DNA from 4 places in the Streptosporangium sp. NPDC000095 genome. Region 4 is predicted to be linked to each of the others. Evidence: riboswitches for the same ligand, from Rfam matches in the RefSeq annotation. Region 4 holds a riboswitch; each other region holds the start of a gene.
What was found. A riboswitch is a leader RNA that binds a small molecule or an ion and turns the genes downstream of it on or off. The one in region 4 is predicted to bind cyclic di-AMP.
Positions count from the first base shown of each region.

Region 1: it holds a riboswitch for cyclic di-AMP, as region 4 does, so the genes downstream of both, ACFY3V_RS02330 (C40 family peptidase) here and ACFY3V_RS10980 (CHAP domain-containing protein) in region 4, are expected to answer to the same signal.
Region 2: it holds a riboswitch for cyclic di-AMP, as region 4 does, so the genes downstream of both, ACFY3V_RS28290 (NlpC/P60 family protein) here and ACFY3V_RS10980 (CHAP domain-containing protein) in region 4, are expected to answer to the same signal.
Region 3: it holds a riboswitch for cyclic di-AMP, as region 4 does, so the genes downstream of both, ACFY3V_RS09685 (hypothetical protein) here and ACFY3V_RS10980 (CHAP domain-containing protein) in region 4, are expected to answer to the same signal.

Region 1 covers NZ_JBIAZS010000001.1:581,979-587,256, reverse strand. The annotation lists gene ACFY3V_RS02340 (NlpC/P60 family protein) at 185-1,135, shown strand; gene ACFY3V_RS02335 (class I SAM-dependent methyltransferase) at 1,369-2,067, shown strand; cyclic di-AMP (ydaO/yuaA leader) riboswitch at 2,407-2,566, shown strand; gene ACFY3V_RS02330 (C40 family peptidase) at 2,649-3,233, shown strand; gene ACFY3V_RS02325 (hypothetical protein) at 3,523-4,371, shown strand; gene ACFY3V_RS02320 (M48 family metallopeptidase) at 4,368-5,278, shown strand, end outside.
Region 2 covers NZ_JBIAZS010000014.1:112,283-117,560, reverse strand. The annotation lists gene ACFY3V_RS28300 (RDD family protein) at 132-1,226, opposite strand; gene ACFY3V_RS28295 (amino-acid N-acetyltransferase) at 1,455-2,132, opposite strand; cyclic di-AMP (ydaO/yuaA leader) riboswitch at 2,468-2,615, shown strand; gene ACFY3V_RS28290 (NlpC/P60 family protein) at 2,621-3,670, shown strand; gene ACFY3V_RS28285 (LuxR C-terminal-related transcriptional regulator) at 3,748-3,948, opposite strand; gene lysX (bifunctional lysylphosphatidylglycerol synthetase/lysine--tRNA ligase LysX) at 4,724-5,278, opposite strand, start outside.
Region 3 covers NZ_JBIAZS010000003.1:303,191-308,468, forward strand. The annotation lists gene ACFY3V_RS09675 (hypothetical protein) at 292-609, shown strand; gene ACFY3V_RS09680 (DUF4253 domain-containing protein) at 958-1,704, shown strand; cyclic di-AMP (ydaO/yuaA leader) riboswitch at 2,085-2,234, shown strand; gene ACFY3V_RS09685 (hypothetical protein) at 2,485-3,315, shown strand; gene ACFY3V_RS09690 (hypothetical protein) at 3,493-3,864, opposite strand; gene ACFY3V_RS09695 (roadblock/LC7 domain-containing protein) at 3,877-4,257, opposite strand; gene ACFY3V_RS09700 (hypothetical protein) at 4,316-5,218, opposite strand; gene ACFY3V_RS09705 (roadblock/LC7 domain-containing protein) at 5,223-5,278, opposite strand, start outside.
Region 4 covers NZ_JBIAZS010000004.1:27,921-33,198, forward strand. The annotation lists gene ACFY3V_RS10970 (DUF6716 putative glycosyltransferase) at 1-904, opposite strand, end outside; gene ACFY3V_RS10975 (hypothetical protein) at 996-2,036, opposite strand; cyclic di-AMP (ydaO/yuaA leader) riboswitch at 2,765-2,903, shown strand; gene ACFY3V_RS10980 (CHAP domain-containing protein) at 2,922-3,617, shown strand; gene ACFY3V_RS10985 (extracellular solute-binding protein) at 4,048-5,278, shown strand, end outside.

The sequences.
Region 1 (5,278 bases), on a different contig from region 4:
CGACGCCCTCCGGGGAGAAAACCGTCGGCCGCGGGTAAAGCGGTCACCTGCGAACAAGGAGCAAACCCGGTGAAAAGGTGAGTCAACCATTACTTCTTCTGTACTATTCGCCGCAGGTCTGGTGCAGTCGGGAGGCGTTGACGTGGCCGTGGCGGGTTTGCCGGTTGGACTGATTCGGATACCGGTGGCGGTAGGGCTCGCTCTCGCGTTGTTGACGATGCCGGTGAGCGGAGCGTCCGCCCAGCTGAGGCCGACCCCCGCCGAGGCGAAGAAGAAGCTGGAGAAGCTCAACGAGCAGGCCGACCAGATCGTCGAGAAGTACAACCAGGCCTCGGAGAAGTGGAAGCGGGCCAGGAAGAAGTACGGCGATCTGAACGCCGATCTGACCCGCCAGAACAAGCAGGTCGCCGGGCTGCGCAAGGAGCTCGTCTCGATGGCCGTCAGCAGCTACCAGGTCGGGTCGATCAACGGCTGGGAAGGCATGATCTACCAGTCCGACCCCGGTGCCCTGCTGAGCGGCCTGGCGGCCGCCGACCAGATGTCCACCTCCCGCGCCCAGTCGCTGAACGCCTTCGACGAGGCCACCAAGGCGCTGCGGATCGGCCGGGACGAGGCGAAGAAGGCCCTGGTCGACGCCGACAAGACGCGGGACGAGCTGGCCGAGGAGAAGGCCAAGGCCGAAAAGATGGTGAGGGCACAGACGAAGCTCCTGCGCGAGCTCAACGCCTTCAAGGTGGGCAACCCGCAGAGCACCGGGGTCCAGTACACCGGCTCAGCCTCGGGCAACGCCCGCGCCGCCCTGCAGTTCGCCTTCGCCCAGATCGGCAAGCCCTACCGGTACGGCGGCACGGGTCCCAGCGGCTGGGACTGCTCCGGTCTGGTCCAGAGCGCCTGGCGCAACGGGGGAGTCTCCCTTCCCCGGACGACCTGGGAGCAGTGGAGCTGGGGTGCGAGCCGCAAGGTCTCCCTGAGCGACCTCCAGCCCGGCGACCTCATCTTCAGCGAGGGCCTCGGCCACGTCAGCATGTACGCGGGCAACGGCCAGATCGTGCACGCCCCGCAGACGGGCGACGTCGTCAAGACCGTTCCGCTGTCGTCCTACGGCCGTCGCATCGTCGGAGCCGTCCGCCCCTGAGCGTTGCCCCCGCAGCGTTGCCCTGCAGCGTTGTCAGTGGCCGTCAGTGGCCGCCATGGCTCCCCGGTGGCGCCCGGTGCCCCAGGCGGTCCCCCGGTGCTCCCCTGTGGCTCAGCGGCCCCACGGCGGCTCCGTCCGCAGTGGCCTGCGAGGCGACGGCGCGGCTCCCGGCCGGGTGAGGTGCCGGGAAAAACCGGATGTGCCGGGCGCGGTGCTGCTGCGAGCATCGGAACATGATCAAACCATGGATACCCGACGAGCTCGCGTACGCCGGACCTGAGCACCTCGACGCCGCGTTCGTCGCCGGGTTCGACCGGAAGCAGGGCAGGCCCGACCCCGAAGAGGACCTCGCCGTGCTCGCGAGGCACGGCGTGGGGGAGAGCGCGACGGTGGTGGAGTTCGGCGCGGGGACCGGACAGTTCGCCCTGGCCGCGGCGCGGCGGTTCTCGCGGGTGGTGGCGGTGGACGTCTCCCCGGCGATGCACGACTTCCTGGCCGCCCGTGCCGCCGAGAACGGGCTCTCCGCCGTCGAGTGCGTGCGGGCGGGCTTCCTGTCCTACGAGCACACCGGGCCGCCCGCCGACGCGGTCTACACCCGCCACGCACTCCATCAGCTCCCCGACCTCTGGAAGGCCGTCGCGCTCGACCGCGTCGCGCGGATCGTACGGCCGGGGGGCGTCCTGCGCCTGCGTGACCTGATCTTCGACTTCCGGCCGGACGAGGCCGACGCCGTGTTCGGCCGCTGGCTCGACGGCGCGGCGGACGACCCCGCGCTCGGCTACACGCGCGAGGACTACGCCGAGCATCTGCGCACCGAGTACAGCACCTTCAGATGGCTGCTCGAACCGATGCTGGACGCCGCCGGCTTCGAGATCGTCGAGGCGGACTTCCAGCAGTCGATCTACGGGGCCTACACCTGTGTCAGGCGCTGAGAGCGTCCGGCCGACCGTCCGGGAACGGTCCATCATCAGTGGATCGCGATGAGTGTGACGAACATTACGAAACCGTGATTTGCCGGGCGTGATGCGAAGGATGTGACGAGGGTCATATCTCATTAGCATAAATGGCCATTAAGCAGGGATAACAGGAAGATCAAGAAGGGTGTCGGCTCTCCCGGATTTGGGGAATGCTTTGCCGAACGTTGGGGATCGGGGTAACTTCTGGCGTCGCGACGTGCAAGCCACGCCGTCGCGGCGAATGTCGGTCTTCGGGCCGGTTCCCTTATAAGAATCCAGCCGGCCGCCGTGCCCCCACCCGGGGGTGGAGATCATTACGGCGGCCCGCCGAATCCATGCAGCCAGGAGGCATGGAACCGGGGACCCAAAAGGCCCAGCACGCTGCGGCCAGGGGTGAATCGGCATGTTTATGCCGTAGGGCATCTTCCAAGCCCGAATCCGTCAGCTAACCCGGTAGGCATCAGTGGAAGCCCCAAGGAGAAATCCTGTCCAGCACCCTGCACAACCCTCGTCTGTCGCGCCTTTTCCGCCTTTCCCTCGGCGGTATCGCCCTCACGTTGACCGCCTCAGCCGGAGCGGTCACCCTCGGGCCCACGGCGGCGCAGGCGGCGGACGGTCCTCCCGAGATCCTGGTCAACAGTGCGGCCGGCGTCTCTGAGAAGACCGAAAGCACCACCAAGACCGTCACTCAGGCCTCGGCCACAGCCACGGCGAAGGCCAAGGCCACGGCGAAGGCCAAGGTGAAGGCCAAGGCCAAGATGAGCAAGGCGGCACGACAGAAGGTACGGGCCGGTAAGGCGGTCTCGACGGCCAAGAAGCAGATCGGCACCCCTTACCGCTGGGGAGCCTCCGGGCCCGGAGCGTTCGACTGCTCGGGGCTCGTCCGGTACGCCTGGAAGAAGGCGGGTGTGTCCCTCCCCAGGGTCACGCACAGCCAGTACAGGGCGATCAAGAAGAAGGTCTCGTGGAGCAAACTGCGCCCCGGTGACCTGATGTTCTTCAGCGGGAAGGGCCACGTCGGCATGTACGTCGGCAAGGGCAGGATGGTCCACTCGCCGAGCAGTGGCAAGACGGTTCGTGTCGTGAAGCTGGCGGGCTACTACAAGTCCTCCTTCGCCGGAGCGGCACGGCCCGGAGCCTGAGCCCGCGCTCGGGTGGGGGACCCGGGACCGCGTCGAGCGCGGCTCCCGAACTCCGAACCCGAGTGCCGGACCCGAGCACGGCGCCCGAGCGCCGGACCCGAGCACGGTGCCTGAGCACCGCGCCCGAGTACGGGAGCCCGAGCCCGCGTCCGGGCACACGCCGGAGGCGCGTCGAAAGCGCGTGCCGAAAGCACACGCCCGAGCACGGAAAAGCGGCCCCGGCCCTCCACCAGGAGGGCCGGGGCCGCTCCATGCCGGTCGAGATGCCGGTCAAGTACCATCGGCTCGTATGTCCGTCCCGAAAGGGCGCCGCGCCGTGCTCGCCGGGATGCTGGCGCTGATGAGCGCCGGTCCGTTCGCCGGGACGGGCCCCCTCCTGGCCGGAGCCGCCCCGCTCCTCCCGCACGGCCCGTACGATGCCCGGCGCCTCCTCCGGGACCCGGGCGACCTCCGCGACCTGTGGCCGGGTGCCGCCGTCACCGTCAGGGGCGAGCACTCCCTCGTGATCGGCCACGGCGTCCCCGACGCCGTCCTGCGGGATCTGGCGGCGAGGGCCGACCGCGCCCGCGCGACGATCGCGGAGATCTGGGGGCCGGTCCCCGCGGTGATCCTCTTTCCCGCCGACGACGCCGAGGCCGCGACGCTCGCCGGAGCCGGCAGCACCCGCGGCCTGGCCGCGATGGCGACCGCGGACCGGGTGATCGTCCTGCCCTCGGGATACGCCAGGCTCACCGAGACCGGCAGGGACGTGGTGATCACCCACGAGCTCGCCCACGTGGCCACCGGCGCGACCCGTGGTGGCCGGGTGCCGATGTGGCTGTCGGAGGGCTTCGCCGACTACGTGGGCTACCGCGACGCCGGGATCGCGGTGCGCACGGCCGCCGCCGAGCTGGCCGCCGAGGTGCGCGCGGGCGTCCTGCCCGAGCGTCTGCCGGGACCGGCCGACTTCGCCCCCGGTGCGCCGAGGCTCGCGCAGGCGTACGAGGAGGCGTGGCTCGCCTGCCGGTTCGTCGCGGAGCGCTTCGGGGAGAAGGCGCTGGTGAGGCTCTACGGTAGCGATGTCGGGAGCGCGCTCGGCCTGTCGCCGGCCGAGTTCACCGCATCCTGGCGCGACTACCTCGGGAAGGAACTCACGTGACGCTGAGCACGAAGGACGCGCCCTCGGGCGTGCGGTCGGCGGGATGGGCGACGGCCGGCCTGGGGGCGGTCACGCTGGCGGTCGTGGCGTTCACCACGCCCTGGAGCGTGCTGCCCGACGGAGCTCCGCCCGTCACCCCTGATCCGGCCCGCGACTTCACCGCCGAGCAGATCGCCAGGGCCGAGACGTTCGACGCGCTGGTCAGCCTTCCCGGCTACCTGTCGCTCGGCCTGACGCTGGTCGTGGCGGGGGTGCTGATCGCCACCCCGCTGGGCGCGCGGCTCGTCGACCGGCTGCCGGGGCCGTGGTGGCTGCGGACGCTGCTCGGCGTGCTGGCGCTGTCGGTGGCCGTGGCGATCCTGCGCTGGCCCCTGGGGATGTGGTCGGAGGGCTACCTGCGCGACTTCGGGCTGTCCACCCAGGCATGGCCCGCGTGGGCGGCGGACCGGGCCAAGAGCACCGGCATCGGCGCCGGGCTGACCGCGATCATGGTGGTGGCGGTGATCGGCCTGGCGCGACGCTACCGGCGCTGGTGGATCCCCGCGGCGGCCGGGGCGTTCGTCCTGACCGTCGCGGCCTCCTTCGCCTACCCGGTGCTCATCGAACCGGTCTTCAACGACTTCAGGCCGCTGGAGGCCGGGCCACTTCGCGACGACCTGCTCGCGATGGCCGACAGGGACGGCGTGCCGGTCGAGAACGTGCTCGTCGCCGACGCCTCCCGGCGGACCACCGCGCTCAACGCGTACGTCTCCGGATTCGGCGCGACCCGCAGGATCGTGGTCTACGACACGCTGCTGCGCGCGCCCGCCGACGAGGTCGAGCTGGTGGTCGCGCACGAGTTGGGCCACGCCAAGGCGGACGACGTGCTGTGGGGCACCCTCGTCGGCGGTCTGGGCGCGGCGTTCGG
Region 2 (5,278 bases), on a different contig from region 4:
GCGGCAAATGGTTTTGAGGCTTCCGCGCCCCGGCCCCCGAGACCCTTACGGACCCCTAAGGGCCCCCGTTTTCTCACCCGCGCACGAAAACGGGGCCGGCGGTTGAACCGCCGGCCCCGTTATTCAGGGGACTACTTGATCTTGACGACGACCGTCCCCGCCACCTTGTCGTGCAGGGCCTGCTGCAGCGGCTTGTCCCACAGCAGCCACAGGACGTTCACGAGGCTGAAGATGTTGAAGAGGAAGCCCACGAAGGGGATCCAGCTCAGGAACTGCGGGCCGAACATCACCCCGGCGCGCTTGACCGCCATGTCGGAGCCGAGCCCACCGGGCGGCAGGGCACTGCCGACCGGCACGACCTTGATGCCCATGACCATCTTGCCGACCGTCTGGCCGCCCCTGCTGAGCATGAGGAACTCGTAGGCCATGTAGATCGCCGCGCTGACCAACGCGATGAGGAGCCCGGCGAGGAAGGTCCCGCTCCCCTCCGTGATCGACGTGCCGTCGAAGGTGGGGGCGGTCACGAGCATCGCGGTCAGCACCAGGCTGATGATGACCCCCGGGATCGCCAGGATGATCCCGTCGACCAGCCTCGCCAGCAGACGCTGCCACCACTCCGCGAGCGGGGCGGGCGCCCCGGGAGGACCGCCGTACGGCTGGCCGTAGCCCTGCTGCCCGTAGCCGGGCTGCTGGCCGTAGCCCTGCTGGCCGTAGTCGGGCTGCTGGCCGTAACCCTGCTGGCCGTACTGCTGCCCGTAGTCCGGCTGCTGACCGTAGCCGGGCTGCTGGGCCCCCTGCTGGCCGTAGCCCGGCTGCTGGCCGTAAGCCTGCTGGCCGTAACCGGGCTGGGACTGCTGACCGTAGCCCGACTGCTCGTGGGACGCCTGCTGGCCGTAACCGGGCTGCTGCCCGTACGACCCCGTCCCGCCCTGCTGGCCGTACCCGCCGGTCCCGCCCTGCTGGCCATAACTGGGCTGCTGGCCGTAACCCTGCTGCTGGGACTGCTGGCCGTAGCCGGGCTGCTGCTGCCCGTACGACCCCGTCCCGCCCTGCTGGCCGTAACCCTGCTGCTGGGACTGCTGCCCGTAGTCGGGCTGCTGGCCGTAACCCTGCTGGCCGTAACCGGGCTGCTGGCCGTAGCCCTGCTGCCCGTAACCCTGGCCGTAGCCGGGCTGGCTCTGTCCTGGGCCGGTGTTCGGCTGTGAGGCCTCCGACCGATATCCCATGACCGTTACGTCGGGATCGAGTTCGCCAGCGGCTCGACCCGCGTTGTGCTGTCCGTAATCCGGGTGTCCCGACGGTGTGCGATCGCGGTCGGGATCATCCTGTGGATACGGCGGCTGTCCGGTGCTCACCGCGTCACCTCACTTAGACTGCGCATGTGGCAAATGTCAGACGCACATGCTTGCTGCTGCACAAGGTATCGACATAGGTATCGACAGTCACCTTTCCGATCAGTCAGCTCCAAAGTCATCACAGTCGGGCTCACGTGTCAGGTGGAGCAGCATCCGGGTGTTTCCCAAGGTGTTGGGCTTGACGTGCTCCAGATCGAGAAACTCCGCCACGCCCTCGTCGTAGGAGGCGAGAAGCTCCGCGTAGACCGCGGGAGCGACGGGCGTGCCCTGGATCTCGCGGAAACCGTGCCTGGCGAAGAAGTCGACCTCGAAGGTGAGGCAGAAGACCCGGCGCAGGCCCAGCTCCGCGGCCGTGCGAATGAGGGCGGAGACGATCCGGTGGCCGATTCCCATCCCGCGACGGGTCGGATCGACGGCCACGGTGCGGATCTCGGCCAGATCCTCCCAGAGGACGTGGAGAGCCCCGCAGCCGATGACCGCCCCCTCGGCGTCGGTGGCGACCCAGAACTCCTGAACGTCCTCGTACAGGGTGACGGTGGCCTTCTCCAGCAGGCGGGGGCCGACGCCGCCGTAGGTGTCGACGAGCCGCCTGATCGCGCGGACGTCCGGGGTCCGGGCACGACGGACCGAGACCTCGGCGGCCTTGGCGATCTCCGCGACCTCGGCCGCCGCGGGCAGGGGCGGGTCAGGCTCCGCCCCCTCGGGTCCCGCGCGTCGCTCCCCGCCGCCCGGGGTGCTCACGACCGGCACGGGAGAATGCTCAGCAAGCTGCTCCATGACCGTTCAGCGTACGTCCTCACCGGTCTTCAATTACGGCTCCTCCTTAACTCGCGGCACACCCCCCTCACATGACCGCCGGTAATCGCTTTACCACACTGGGCGCGCGGCATCTCACGTGTGCCACAACTCACCTTTGGTACGGTCCCGGACCTGGGAAGACCTTCCCCGCACCCCCCGCCGGGGAGGTAAAGGCAGCGTAATGGCCATGTTGATCATATTGACATGTGATCTTTCCGTGACACTTCAGTTGCGGAACCTCCACTGAATTCGCAGTTCTGGTTGAGCAGGAACCACGGGTGCACTAATCTCCGTGCTCGATGTCAGAGACGTAAAAGCCTGACCCGCCGAATCCCTCACCACGGGGAACCGGGGACCCACCACGTCCTTGGGGGTGAATCCGAGTGCCACCGGCGCACTCGGTAGGGCTGCCTCCGGCCCGAACCCGTCAGCTAACCCGGTAGGCGGCCGAGGAGAGGAGCCCGTTGGTGAAGCGCGAGCGCGACCGCGGAGGAAAGAACGCGGGCGACGACGCCCGCCGTCGAGAACGCGCGCCGCGCGGGCTGCGCCGCCGCATGGCGGTGATCGGCCTGGCATTCGCCACCCTCACTCTCGGCACACCGACGGTCGCGGCCACCGCCGACCCCGAACCCAGCCTCCAGCAGCTGGCCAAGCAGGCCGAGAAACTGCACGAGGAGATCGGCGTCCTCGCCGAGCGGTACAACGGCGAGCGGGTCAAGCTCAGGCAGGCCCAGCGGGCCGCGGAGAGCGCCGAGAAGATCCTCGCGTCGAGCGAGTCGGAGCTGGCCTCCCGTCGCACCAAGGCCACCCTCCTGGCGCAGAGCACCTACATGTCGGGCGGCCTGAACTCCGGACTCGCCTTCACACAGGCGACGGACCCCGACACCTTCCTCGATCAGGCCACCACCAACTACGCGCTCCAGCAGCAGCAGAGCGAGGAGGTCGCCCAGGTCGCCCGGGCGATCGAGGCCGCCGAGCGGGCGAAGGCCGGCGCCAAGGCGAGGACGTCGGAGGTCAAGAAGCTCCTGGCGGAGATCGACGGCAACCGGACCAAGATCGAGCGTCTGGTCGCGCGGGTCGAGAGCGACCTGTTCAGCGAGGTGCGTGCCAGGGCCGTCGGCAACAGGGGCGCCCGGGTGAAGACCAACGTGCCCATCGTGGGCAGCGGCAAGGCCGCGGAGGCGACCCGCTGGGCGCTCACCCAGCAGCTCAAGCCGTACGTCTGGGGCGCCGAGGGTCCCAACTCCTTCGACTGCTCCGGGCTGGTCATGTGGGCCTACCAGAAGGTCGGCATCAGCCTGCCGCACTACACCGGCGACCAGTGGACCGCCGGCACCCACGTCTCCAGGAAAGAGCTACGCCCCGGAGACCTGGTCTTCTTCTACAGCGACCTGCACCATGTCGGGATCTACATCGGCGCGGGCCTGATGGTCCACGCGCCCCGGACGGGTGACGTCGTCCACATCACCACGATCGACAACCGGCCCTTTGTCGGAGGCGTCCGCATCGCCGCCTGAGCGTGCCCCACCCCGCCCCCCTGCCCTGTCCGCACGCGTGCCCGGCCCGACCTGCCGGGCACGCGTGCGGTGCCGTGTCAGATCAGGCGACGGCGTGCGGCCCAGGCGACGGCCTCGATCGCCGTGGCGACACCGATGCGGTCGCAGATGCCTCTCAGCCTGCGCCTGACGGTCCGCCCGCTGATGTCGAGGCGACGCCCCACCCGATCGACCGTGACACCCTTGGCGAGCTCAGCCAGCAGCACGAGATCGTCATCGCTGAGACCGATATCGCTCATGCCCAGGGGGCTGTCGCCATGGCGTGAATCCACTTCTGGATATGCCATCAAGAGTCACTCCCCCCACTCTGGAAACCGGGTGCGAGACGCCGGAAATGAATACCGTCCGCCAGGAACGGTAAACGCCTTGTTCAAAGGTCGTCAAGTTCCGCTCTTCATAGCGCGCGTCCAGTATTGACATAGTAGGCGCTACATGAAGTACTCATGATATGTCAGTGCCTTTGCGGCTATGTCATGACCCATCCCGAGCACGAGCCGGCAGGTACCCCTGGCTGCGGTGATCGAAGTCCTGGCAGAACAAGGTTTCGCGGGAGCCCTCGCCCCGCCGGGCGCGCCGGAGCGGGTCCTCCGGAGATCCGGACTGCCCGCATTTCTCGGTAAAAACCGATCTCTTCCCGATAGTCTTCGGCGGCCATCACCATCCGCCACCTTGACGACACGCCGCGAAAAAGACGGAAATATAGGGGTCGAGGAAGCGGCTTCGCGGCATTCGTGAAGTATCACGCGGTGACGATGGGACGCGAAAGCGATATTGGACGTGCTGGAAATGGATTTCTGATCCGCACGGAAAGGCGTCCGGCATTATGGGGGACCATGGGCGCGACGACCGTTTCCAGCCCTCAGCTCTCGTCCCGTCCGTCCCGTCCGTCTCGTCGACGGCCCCGCGGCACTCACGGCGGTCTCACCGCGCCACCACATGAAAACGGCGCCGGCCCCGGGCGGTGCCCGGGGCCGACGCCACCGCAAGATCCCTGCGTGCCGCCCTTCGCCGTGCTCAGGCGGTCGGCTTGACCAGCGGGAACAGGATGGTCTCGCGAATGTTCTTGCCGGTGAAGGCCATGATGAGACGGTCGATCCCGAGCCCCATGCCACCGGTGGGCGGCATCGCATATTCCAGGGCGGTGAGGAAATCCTCGTCAAGCTGCATGGCCTCCGCGTCGCCGCCCGCGGCGAGCAGGGACTGCTCGGTGAGGCGGCGGCGCTGCTCGACCGGGTCGTTCAGCTCCGAGTAACCGGTGCCCAGCTCGGTACCGAAGCCGATCAGGTCCCACTTCTCGGTGAGGAGGGGGTTGTCCCGGTGGTTGCGTGCCAGCGGGGAGGTCTCCAGCGGATAGTCCATGACGAACGTGGGCTGGATGAGCGTGTGCTCGACGAGGGCCTCGAAGATCTCCTGGACCAGCTTGCCCTGACCCCACTTGGCGTCCCAGTGGATCTCCCGCGCGTCCGCGAGCTTGCGGACGTGCTCCAGGGGCGTCTCGGTGGTGACCTCCTCGCCCAGCGCCTCGGAGACCGATCCGTACAGGGTGATCCGCGGCCACTTCGCCAGCCC
Region 3 (5,278 bases), on a different contig from region 4:
ACATTTAGCCTCGCTCATGGACACGCGTGCCCCCTTTTCGCGTTGTCCTGGCCCACCGCGCCCCCTCCTCGTCGGCCGCGTATATAAAGGTGTCCGTCCTCCGCGCCGGTCGCGCATTCCAGACGTCGATCCTTCCGCGCCGGTCGCGCATCTCGGGCGTCGACCTTTCCGTACGGTTCGCGCATATCAGGTGTCCGCCGGGCACGTAGGATTCGACGGCTGGGCAGGCGACGACGAGGACGACGAGGACGACGAGGACGACGAGGACGACGAGGACGACGAGGACATGGTGTGAGCTTTGATCTCGGAGTCTGGTTCGCGGCCGGACCGATCACCGCGCGGGAGGCCCTTCTTCGATATCTCGCCTGGGACGAGAGCGGAGCCGCGCCCGGTGAGCCGCGCCCGGAGGTGGCGGCCTTCTACGAGGAGTTGACGGCGCTCTTCCCCGACCTGACCGTCGAGAACTACGGCGCCTCACCGTGGTCCGAGCCGCTCACCGTGGGGGAGGACTTCGTGCTGATGAACGCGGTCTTCCCACGGGCGGGGGAGGTGTGCCGCGTGGTCCTGGAGATGACGCGGCGCCATCCCCTGGTGCTCTTCGAGCCCTAGCTCTCCGGCTTCGCGGGCCTGTCCATTACCCCCGAGACTCACGGCGCCCTCGCGGACGTGACGTGCGGCCCCGAACGGCCTCGTTGAGCATTCGTCGGGCGTGGAGGGGTGGCACCCGCTCGGCTTCGTTCCTCTCTGTACCGATAATTTTTGCCTGGACCAGGGCAGAACTGTCCCTCGGGGTGGTTGACAGGCCAAAATTGATCCGTGGTCAGGATCGGATCGGTAGAGATGAGCGATTGCGAGCGTGAGAGACTCCCGCCAGTTCTGGGCCAGTTGTTCGCCGATGGGGGAGAAGGAGCCCACGAAGGCGAGGGGGACGGGGGAGGCGGGGGCAGGAGGCTCTCGGTGGAGTTGCCGCCGGGGGACGTGGTGTGGCCCGACCCCGGTTACGCTCAGCTCGCGGTCCGTCGCCGTCCGGCGTTCTGGCTGAGTGAGGTGACGGTCTCCGGTGAGTACTGGGCCCGGTTGAGGGCTCAGCACGAGCAGTCGGGCCTGTGGCCGGTCCTGCTGGAGGACTCCGTCCAGCCCTGGTCGGCGGGTCAGATCGCCCCCGACACCGCCGCTCAGATCGACAACTACAACGCCGCCGCGTTCATGGCCGAGGTGTGGTCCGACTGGATCGAGAGGGCGACCCTGGACCAGCTCGAACTCCTCGATCCCTACGGTCCCGAGTGTCCGGGCCCGGCGCCGGCGGGAAGGCTCGCCGCCGATCCCGGTGTGGTCGCCGACTGGTACGCCGGGCTGGTGGCCGAGCGCAGGACCCCGCTCGGGCTCGTCGCGGTGGAGCGCGGGGCCGACGCCCTGGCCGTGATGGGCTGGCAGGGCGCCCTGAACCACAACGAGTGGATGGTCCCGCTCGCGGCCGTCGTACGGAGCTGGGAGGAGAGGTTCGGGGTGCGGGTGGTCGGAATGGGGTTCAACACCCTCGACCTCAGCGTCGCCGCGCCGCCGACGACCTCCGAGCACGCCCTGCACGTCGCGGCGGAACACTGGACGTTCTGCCCCGACAGCATCATCCAGGGAGCGGGGACCCTCGTCGACTACGCCGAGCAGATCAAGGGCAGGAACGCCTGGTCGTTCTGGTGGGACTGACCGGACGGGGATGACCCGCGGGGTGGGGGAGATCCCGTGCGGGTCTCGGTGAGGGGCCCGCGATGGGCTGTCGACCCCCCGGTGAGGAGGCCCTGTGTGGGTCTCGGGGGAGGAGCTTCGTCCCGCGGGCGGGGGTGCCGGCCGCCGGTGGGAAGGCCCTCGTACGGGTCCGGGGCGGGGGTTCTCGCGGCGGATGCCGGGTTGGGGAAGGCGTTCTCGCTGGTAGGGCGGGTGCCGACCTGGCGGGGCGATCGATGGGGCTTCCTTGAAGCTTGTAGGTAGATCTTCTGGGTTTTTCATGGTGTTTGCTTTGCTTTGTCCGGTTTGGTGGGTAGTGTCCACTGTTATCGGTTGGCGACCTGCCCTTCACAAGAGGAGGCGGCCGGCCGACGTCGAATCCCGAGGGCCCGCAGGGCTCCGGAGCCGGGGAACCAATTTTCCGGGGTGAATCCGCCGCGAACGCGCGGCGGTAGGGCAACTCCACCGCCCGAACCCGTCAGCTAACCCGGTAGACGAGATGGAGAGGAGATCCCCTCATGGATCACCGCGTCACCACGTCGGTGGACCCCCTGTCGGCACCGACCACCTGAACTTCAACGCCGCCCCCCGTCCCCTCGACCTCGCCGCCGCGCCTGATCGTGGCACCTTCAGGACCGTGCTCCGCGTAGCGATCGGCTGATCCGGCTACGCCACCTTTTCCGATGAGCGCGTCCCCGCCAGTGCACCCCTTCGGTGTTCGCACCTGGCCGCCCCGTTCCCTCGCGAAAGAGCCATTTCTCCATGCACCCCTCCTTTGGTATGCACAAGAACGACCTGAACACGCCCTGTCCGGGCGAGCGATCCCCGTACAGGAACACCTCCCTCGGGCGCGGCCTCGCCGCGGCCCTCACCGCCGCGAGCCTCCTCGTCTCCGGCGGTGTCGCCCTCGCGCTCCCCGCCTCCGCGGCCCCCGCCTCCGCGGCCCCCGCCTCCACCCGCCTCGCGAACGACCCGGCGGCGGGCGCGCCCGCCGGTACCGAGGCCGTTCTCCTCCAGGGCGCGACCACGGCCTCCTACTTCTGGGACGACTCCTCGGGCCGGGCCGGTGACACCGGACTTCCCGCCAGCGGCAAGCCGATGCAGAAGGGCATGATCGCCAGCCCGAGCTGGCCCCTGTTCACCGAGGGATACATCCTCTACAAGGGCAAGAAGGCGAAGTTCTTCGTCGGCGACCGCGGCCCGGGTAACCCCTCCAACCAGGGCATCATGATCGACATCGACGCCAAGACCTTCGCCGACCTGACCGGCGGCACGTTCAACGCCGGCACGCTCGGCGTGGACGGCAACGGTGGCATGGGCCACATCGACATCCAGTACGTCGTCACCAAGTGGGGCGGCGGCACGGGGATCAAGAACCACCCGGTCGCGTTCTCCACCGGCGCGTGGAACCGCAGGGACACCAACCCGGCCCAGCCGCCGACGACCGTCTTCGCGATGGCGAGGAAGCTGGGCATCGGCCTGCAGACCCAGCTGGTGAGCGCGGAGGCGCGACCCTGGCTCGGCAAGCCCAAGGTGATGGTCGAGCATGTCTCCGAGTACGTCCCCGGCGGCGTGGCCGCAGAGGAGAACTGACCCCGACGGCGCGGCCACCGGGCAGAGACGGTCCTCGTCACCGGCTCCGACGGTGTGGCGGCCAAAAAGAGCCGTCACCGTCCCCGGCGGCGCGGCCATCGGGAAGAACCATCCTCGAAACGCCGAGGGTTCCGGTGCGGTCCGCGCCTGCCGGGGCGCGGACCGCGAACCAAAGGGTCAGACTTCGAGCTTCTCCTCGATGCCGCGCAGGCTGTGCCGGGCGAGTGCGAGGTTGGCCCGGTTCCGGTCGAGGGCCAGGTAGAGGAACAGCCCTTTACCGCTCCGGCCCGAGATCGGGCGGATCACGTGATACTGCGTGCCGAGCGTGATGAGGATGTCCTCGATGCCGTCCTTGAGGCCGAGCGACTCCATGGTCCGCATCTTCGCCCTGACGACCTCGGTGTTACCCGCGGCCGCGACCTGGAGGTCGAGGTCCTTGGACCCGCCGAGCGCGCCGAGCGCCATCCCGCTGTTGTAGTCGACGACGACCGCGCCGATGGCACCGTCGATCGCCATCATCTCCTTGAGCGAGATGTCCATGTTGCCCATTACTGTCTCCGATCACTGGGATATCGATGTGCGTGAGCTGACGGCGGCGAGTCGGTCCGCCGTTCTGCGGCCCTCCAGCCTGAGCAGCCCGAGATTGGTCCCCGGGCGTGCCAGGACTGTGAGAACGATCTTGGGTCCGGCGGCGTAGAACGCCGCGTAGCCGTTGGTTCCGGAGATGAGCGTCTCCTCGAAGGCGCCCTTGCCGGCGATGCCCGTCATCCGGCGGCTCAGGGCGAGCACCGCGGAGGAGAGCGCGCCCGTCTGCTCGACGTCGTTTCTCAGGTCGCTGGCTATCGTCAGGCCGTCGACACTGCACGCGATGCTCCCGTCCACGTCGGGTACGCGTTCTCGCAGCATCGCCATCTCACGGCGTATCTCCTCGCGCAGTTCCACCGGCATCCTCCTTCCGATCAACTTCAGCGTCCGTAGCCTTATCGGCATGTGACCGGGCTCAAGTCATTGCCTCCAATGCGTTCCTGAGCCGGATGAGCAGGTTGACGTCGGCCGGGTCCCCGTTCGCCCTGGGGATCCACTCCGACGTCTCCACGGAGCCCGTCCCGGCCGCCGGGATCTCCGTGGCGCCCTTCGTCCGCCTGGGCAGCGGGTCCGGGGCGGCGGGGGCCTCGGCCGGACCGGGCTCCGGGACGCGGAGCAGCCCGGAGGAGGCGAGCTGTCGTACGGCGAGCAGCACCGAGTACGCGGGACGGCCCAGTTTGCGCGCCAGCTCGGCCGGGGTCGCGACGGAGTCGGCGCCGACGAGCACCTCCCACTGGAGTGCGCTCAGCACCACCCGGTGGGCGCCGATACGCTCCACCGGGACGACCGGGAGCGTGTCCAGCTCCGCGGACGGCCAGATCTGTTCCAACTGCGCCTTCCTCCGCTCGCACTCCCGGAGCAGGCCGGTCGCGTCGAAGTACCACTGCGGTCCGAGCCAGTGCAGCTCCCCCCGCCGGAACCTGGGCCGGTGCCCGGTGGCCCGCAGCAGGAAGTACGCGGCGTCGAGCACCGTGCTGAGCACGCAGAACTCCAGCTCACCCCTGGTGAGCAGGCCCTGGGCGATCAGCCGCTCGCCCCCCGTCGGCTGGGGCTCCCGCGACTTCCGCGACTCCTGCGGCCCGGGAGGGAGCGCGGGGTCCGGTCGCCGGCGGGTGGTGGCCTGCCTGATCTGCCGTACGGCATGGGCGGATATGCCGCGGCGGGCACCCAGCAGGTCCTCCAGCCGAGGGGCGGACGCGCTCTCGGCGTAGGTCACCCGGCCGTCGGTGAGGTAGATGACCCCCGCCTTGCCGAGTCGCAGGGATCCGGTGGCGTGGTCGCCGGCGAGTCCGCTGAGGATGTTCTCGACGCTGGGCACGGGCTCACGTCGATATCAGACGGCCGGAAAGGGCCTGGAGGCGGTGGCGGGCCAGTGCCA
Region 4 (5,278 bases):
CGCTGTCCTCGAAGACCAGATTGATCATCTCGGCGCCGACCCCGAAGTCCGACAGCACCAGGAGCGGTACCTTCTGGGCGATCGCCTCCAGCGCGGCGGTCGAGCTGACGGTGACGAAGCCCACCGCGTGGGCCAGGTGCTCGTGCATGGGCCCCACCGCGAAGCGCACGGCCTCGGCGCGCACCCGGCCCTCCTCGGCGAGCGACTGCCACAGGCGCTGGTAGTGGTAGCGCTCGTTGTGGGTCTGACGCTCGGTGTCCAGGGCCCGAAGCTTGACGACGACGTCCAGGTCGGGCCGCCTTCCGGCCAGCTCGGCCAGGGCGAGCAGGACGCGTTCGCGCTCCTCCCTGCGTTTGGGCACCTTGGCCTGGGTGGCGAACACCACCCGGTCGCGCGGCCCGGTGGCGGCGATCTCCGCGTCACCGCGCAGGAACGGCAACCTGGCCAGCCCGATCTGGCCGCCCCCGCCCAGTCTGGCGCCGATCTCGGAGAACTCCTCGACCTCCCGGCCGCTGTGCAGCACGAACAGGTCGCATCCGCTGCGGAACAGCCACGCCTTCTCGGTGGCGGGGACGGAGATGCCCGGCAGCCCCGAGACGAACACCGGCCGGGGCCGCAGCCCGGTCAGCACGTCTGCGGTCAGCACGTCCACCACCGGTCCCGTACAGGCGACGAGCACCACGTCGGGTCCGAATCGTTCGGCGGCCCGGCGCAGCGCGCGGGCCGACAGCACCGGCGGGTCTGCCGCCGAGCCCGCCACGGCGGCGTGGATCTGCGCCGGCGAAGGGGTGATGGGGGTGCGGACGACCACCAGTTCCGACTCACAGCCTGCGGGCAGGTCCCGCAGCAGGCAGGCCGCCCACTTCAGGTAGGAGTCGGAGTCGGCCACGGCCAGGACCTTCAAAGAAAACCTCCGGCGGGGAATTCCCCGGTTTCGTGTACGGGCACGGTGTGCGTGGCGCGAGCGGCGAGCCCGCCCGGCCTCGGCCGTCGGGTCATGACCCGGTGACTCCCGTGTCGTGATGGGCGAACCTCGACAGGTGGGAGCGCAGTGACGGCGCCGCCTCGGCCGTCCACCACTCGTCGGGAACGTCCACCGTCTCCACGGCGACCCCCCGGGCCGAGAGCAGGACCCGCAGGGAGGTGACCGCGGTGGACGGCAGGCTCAGCACCCGCTGCTCGGCGGCCAGGCCGCGCAGGGTCATCTCGGCGGGGATCCCGCCGTCGTAGACGGTGATTCCCGGCTGCTCCCCGACCCGGGCCAGGTCGCCGGGGTCCTCGCGGCGGTGCGGGAAGTAGGCCACCGGCTCGGCCGATCCGAGCCCGGCCAGCCAGCCGAAGTAGCGTTCGCGGTGGATCAGGCCGTTGCGGACCAGCGAGGTGCCGAGGACGACGGTGCGCTCGGCGGGGCGGGGCCTTCGCAGCGGCTGGGACCGCAACCAGGCGAAGTCGTGGGTGACCAGCTCGACTCCCCTGGCACGTACGGCCTTCGCCAGGTCGGAGGGCACCGGCAGCGCGGTGAAGATCGACAACCGCCCCGCGCGGGCGGCGGCGCGCAGCCTGAGCCCGGCCGCCGTGGCGAGGACGGTCCTGAGCCTCCCCGCCTTCCCCCTCGCCCTCAGCAGGGGCGTTCCCGTCCTGCCGGTGAGCAGTTCCAGGAGCCTGATGGTGGCGAGCCCGTCGTCGACGATCACGATCCGGCCGGGGGACGCGGTGAGCCAGCGGAACTGGACCTTGCCGGAGAAGGCGTCGCCCACCGCCCAGGTCTCCCCCCGGCGCGGCCGGGGCATGTCCGGGCGCGCCGGGGTGAGCTCAAGCCCTCTCGGCAGGGTGAGGCGGCCGAGTTCGCGGCCAGTCACGGCCAGCGGGCGGAGTTTCGCCCGGGGGACGAGATGGCTGCGGGCGCCGAGCAGCCCGGCATGGTGGGCCTCCACCGCGCAGAGCATCTGCAGCGGGGACTCCACCCAGGCGATGGCCGAATCCTGCTCCCGCGCGTGGTCTCGACCGTCCTCCACGCCGGGCGATGACCCGTTCACGACTGGCACAACCTAACCCGGTGGCCTTAAGGAGCAGGGAACTGCGGGTGAACAACCGACCACGCGAGATTGCAGATGATCTCTCTGGTCTTTACCTCTCCGCCGCCACCGTCCGAGATCGGATACGACCGGATGTCCGTCGGGCGGGCCGGCGTCGGCGGGGCCACGACGATTCTTCGTCGCGGGCCGGGCGGGGAGGCGCCGGCCGTGGACCCCGATCACCTGGAGGCCGCGAGAACCTCTTCGGACATGGTCGTGAGCCGCCGGGCCCCGTGCGCGCTCTCCGGCACTTCCATGGGAGAACTCCTACCATCCGCATACTTTTTACCATCGAATACTTGTTCTAAAAAATGGTGATTATATGATCTTCGACGGAGGGTCTCCCATCGCGCGGTAGCACACCCTGGCCGACACCTCTCGGGCGGGTCGGGAAAACCCGGATCGCCGTGAACGCGGGGGATCCCGGACGCCCCTCCACCCCTGGAGGAAGGTGCGCCCGGCGCCGGAGGGGCGTGATCGACTCCCCCCTCCCTCGCCAGGCGGCACCCCGCCGTACCCCCTCATTTGGGACGTATTACCAAGTCAGAGCAATGTGTCCCACTTGTAATCGTCTGCCGGGTTGTCGTACGTTCGTCCTGTTCATGGCAATTGTCTAGGTCTATACAGATCTGTGCATTGCCGTCACATTGCCCGACCGCGCTCCACCCGGCGGAACCTTCCGCCGTCGGTGAGCACGGCCGCCGAATCCGCGAAGTCTGCGGAACCGGGGAACCACGTTCCTGGGGTGAATCAACGCACTCATGCGTCGTAGGGCACTTCCCAGCCCGAACCCGTCAGCTAACCCGGTAGGCGGTATGGAAGCGAAGCAAGGAGTCGAACCCCCGCATGACCAAGCATCGCCTCACCTCCACCCCCCGCGCCGTCTGCGCCGTCCTGGGCGCCTGCGCCGTCCTCGCGACGGGCACCACCGGCGCGGCTCTGGCCGACGGCCACGGCGTCGTGAACGCACCGCCCGCCGACACCCGCGCGCAGGACGCCGGGGCCGCGAAGACCTCCCTGCAGGTCATCGCCGAGGGCCTTCCCAAGGTCTCCGCCGCACAGATCCTGGACATCGCCTCCAAGCAGATCGGTGTCCGCGAGAACGCCCAGGGTGGTGGAACCAAGTTCCAGTCCTGGTACGTTTCGAGCCCTCGCGCCAAGGAGACCATGGCCCGCGACGGCGGCAAGAGCGTGTACGAGTACGCCAACGCCCCCTGGTGCGCGATGTTCGTCTCCTGGGTCGGCGAGACGGCCGGCATCCGCCCCACGATGGGCTGGGACGCCTACACCGTCGCCCACGCCAAGTGGTTCAAGAACAACGGACACTGGGGCACCGCCCCCACTCCCGGCGCCGTCGTCTACTTCGACTGGGCCGGCGGCAAGAGCATCGAGGGCATCGACCACGTCGGCTTCGTGAAGAAGGACAACGGGAACGGCACGATCACCACGATCGAGGGCAACACCGGCAACGGCGCCGTCGAGGAGCGCGTCAGGCCCGTCTCCCAGGTCGTCGGTTACGGCTACCCGGTCTACTCGGACTGACCTCCGGCCGCCCCGGCCCCCCGCCGGTGAACGCGGACCGGTCATCACACTCCCAGGGGCACCGCTCGTTCGAGCGGTGCCCCTGACGATATTCCATATTCCACCCCGCCCGCCCCTCTCTCTCCCCTCCGCGAGCCCCGCACGGCCACGAAATGCCCCAACTGGTATGCCCGTGAGATGGGAGCGCTCCCAATCACCCTTGTGGGAGGTATGTCGACTTTTCACACCAAAAGTCCCACCTAAAGCGGCTGGATGTAACGGTTGAGTTTCGGCATATTGACGTCCTGGTTGCCCATCGTCCACTCTTCGTGGGAGCGCTCCCAAAAGCACATTGAGGAACGATCTCGTCGCGACGACCGCGTTTGTCGGGGACCGGTCCGCGATGTCGCCTCCCAATGAAGTTCGGGCGACCACCTGAGAGGGGTCCGGAATGTTGAACAACAAGCGACACGGCAAGCTCGCCGCCGTCGCGGTCATGGCGGCCACCGCCCTGGCCATCACGTCATGTAGCTCCAGCGAGCCGGCGGCACCCGCCGCGGAGGGCGGTTCCTCCGCCCCGGCCGAGCCGGTAACCATCACCGTGCACACCTTCGGTGGCGGTGAGAACTTCGGCTACGACAAGGCCGTGGAGACGTGGAACGCGGCGAACCCGAACATCCAGGTCAAGTACCAGAACCTGACCGACCGTTTCGAGGACGTCTATCTTCCGCAACTGCTCCAGCGCCTGCAGGCGGGCAGCGGCGCGGCCGACATCATCGCCCTGGACGAGGGCGCGATGGGTCTCATGAAGGCCCGCCCGCAGTTCTTCACCGACCTCGCCGAGTACGGGCTGGACAGCCGTAAGGCCGACTTCCCCGCAGCGAAGTGGGACAACGGCATCAACGCCGACAACAAGCTCTTCGCCCTTGGCACCGACATCGGTGGCATGACCATGTGCTACCGCAAGGACCTGTTCGAGAAGGCGGGCCTGCCCACCGACCGCGAGGAGGTCGGCAAGCTCTGGCCGGACTGGAACGCCTTCAAGGCGATCGGTGAGAAGTTCAAGGCCGCCAACCCCGGCAAGACCGATCCCAAGTTCCTCGACGGCCCGAACACGCTCTACAACGTGATCCTGTCGCAGGAGGCGCCGAAGAACGGCAACGTCGCCTACTTCGACAAGAACAACCAGCTCATCATCGAGAGCAACCCGGCCATCAAGACCTCCTTCGACACGGTGAAGGACTTCAGCGAGGCCGGTCTGACCGCCAAGCTCGCCTCGTTCACCCCGCCGTGGAACGCCGCGATCAAGAAGGGCGCCTTCGCGACCATGGGCTGCCCTGCCTGGATGCTCGGCGTGGTCTCCGGTGCGGCCGGTGACGACAACAAGGGCAAGTGGGACGTCGCGGCCGTGCCCGGCGGCGCGGGCAACTGGGGTGGCTCCTACCTCGCGGTTCCCAAGCAGAGCAAGCACCCCAAGGAGGCCGCCGAGGTTCTGAACTACCTCACCGGCAAGGAGGGCCACGTCATGGCCTTCCAGGAGGCCGCGGCCTTCCCGAGCTCCATCCCCGCCCAGCAGGACCCGGCGGTCGCCGACCTGAAGAACCCGTTCTTCAACGACGCGCCGACCGGTCAGATCTTCGGTGCCTCGGTCAAGGACCTGCTGCCCGTCTTCCTCGGCGAGA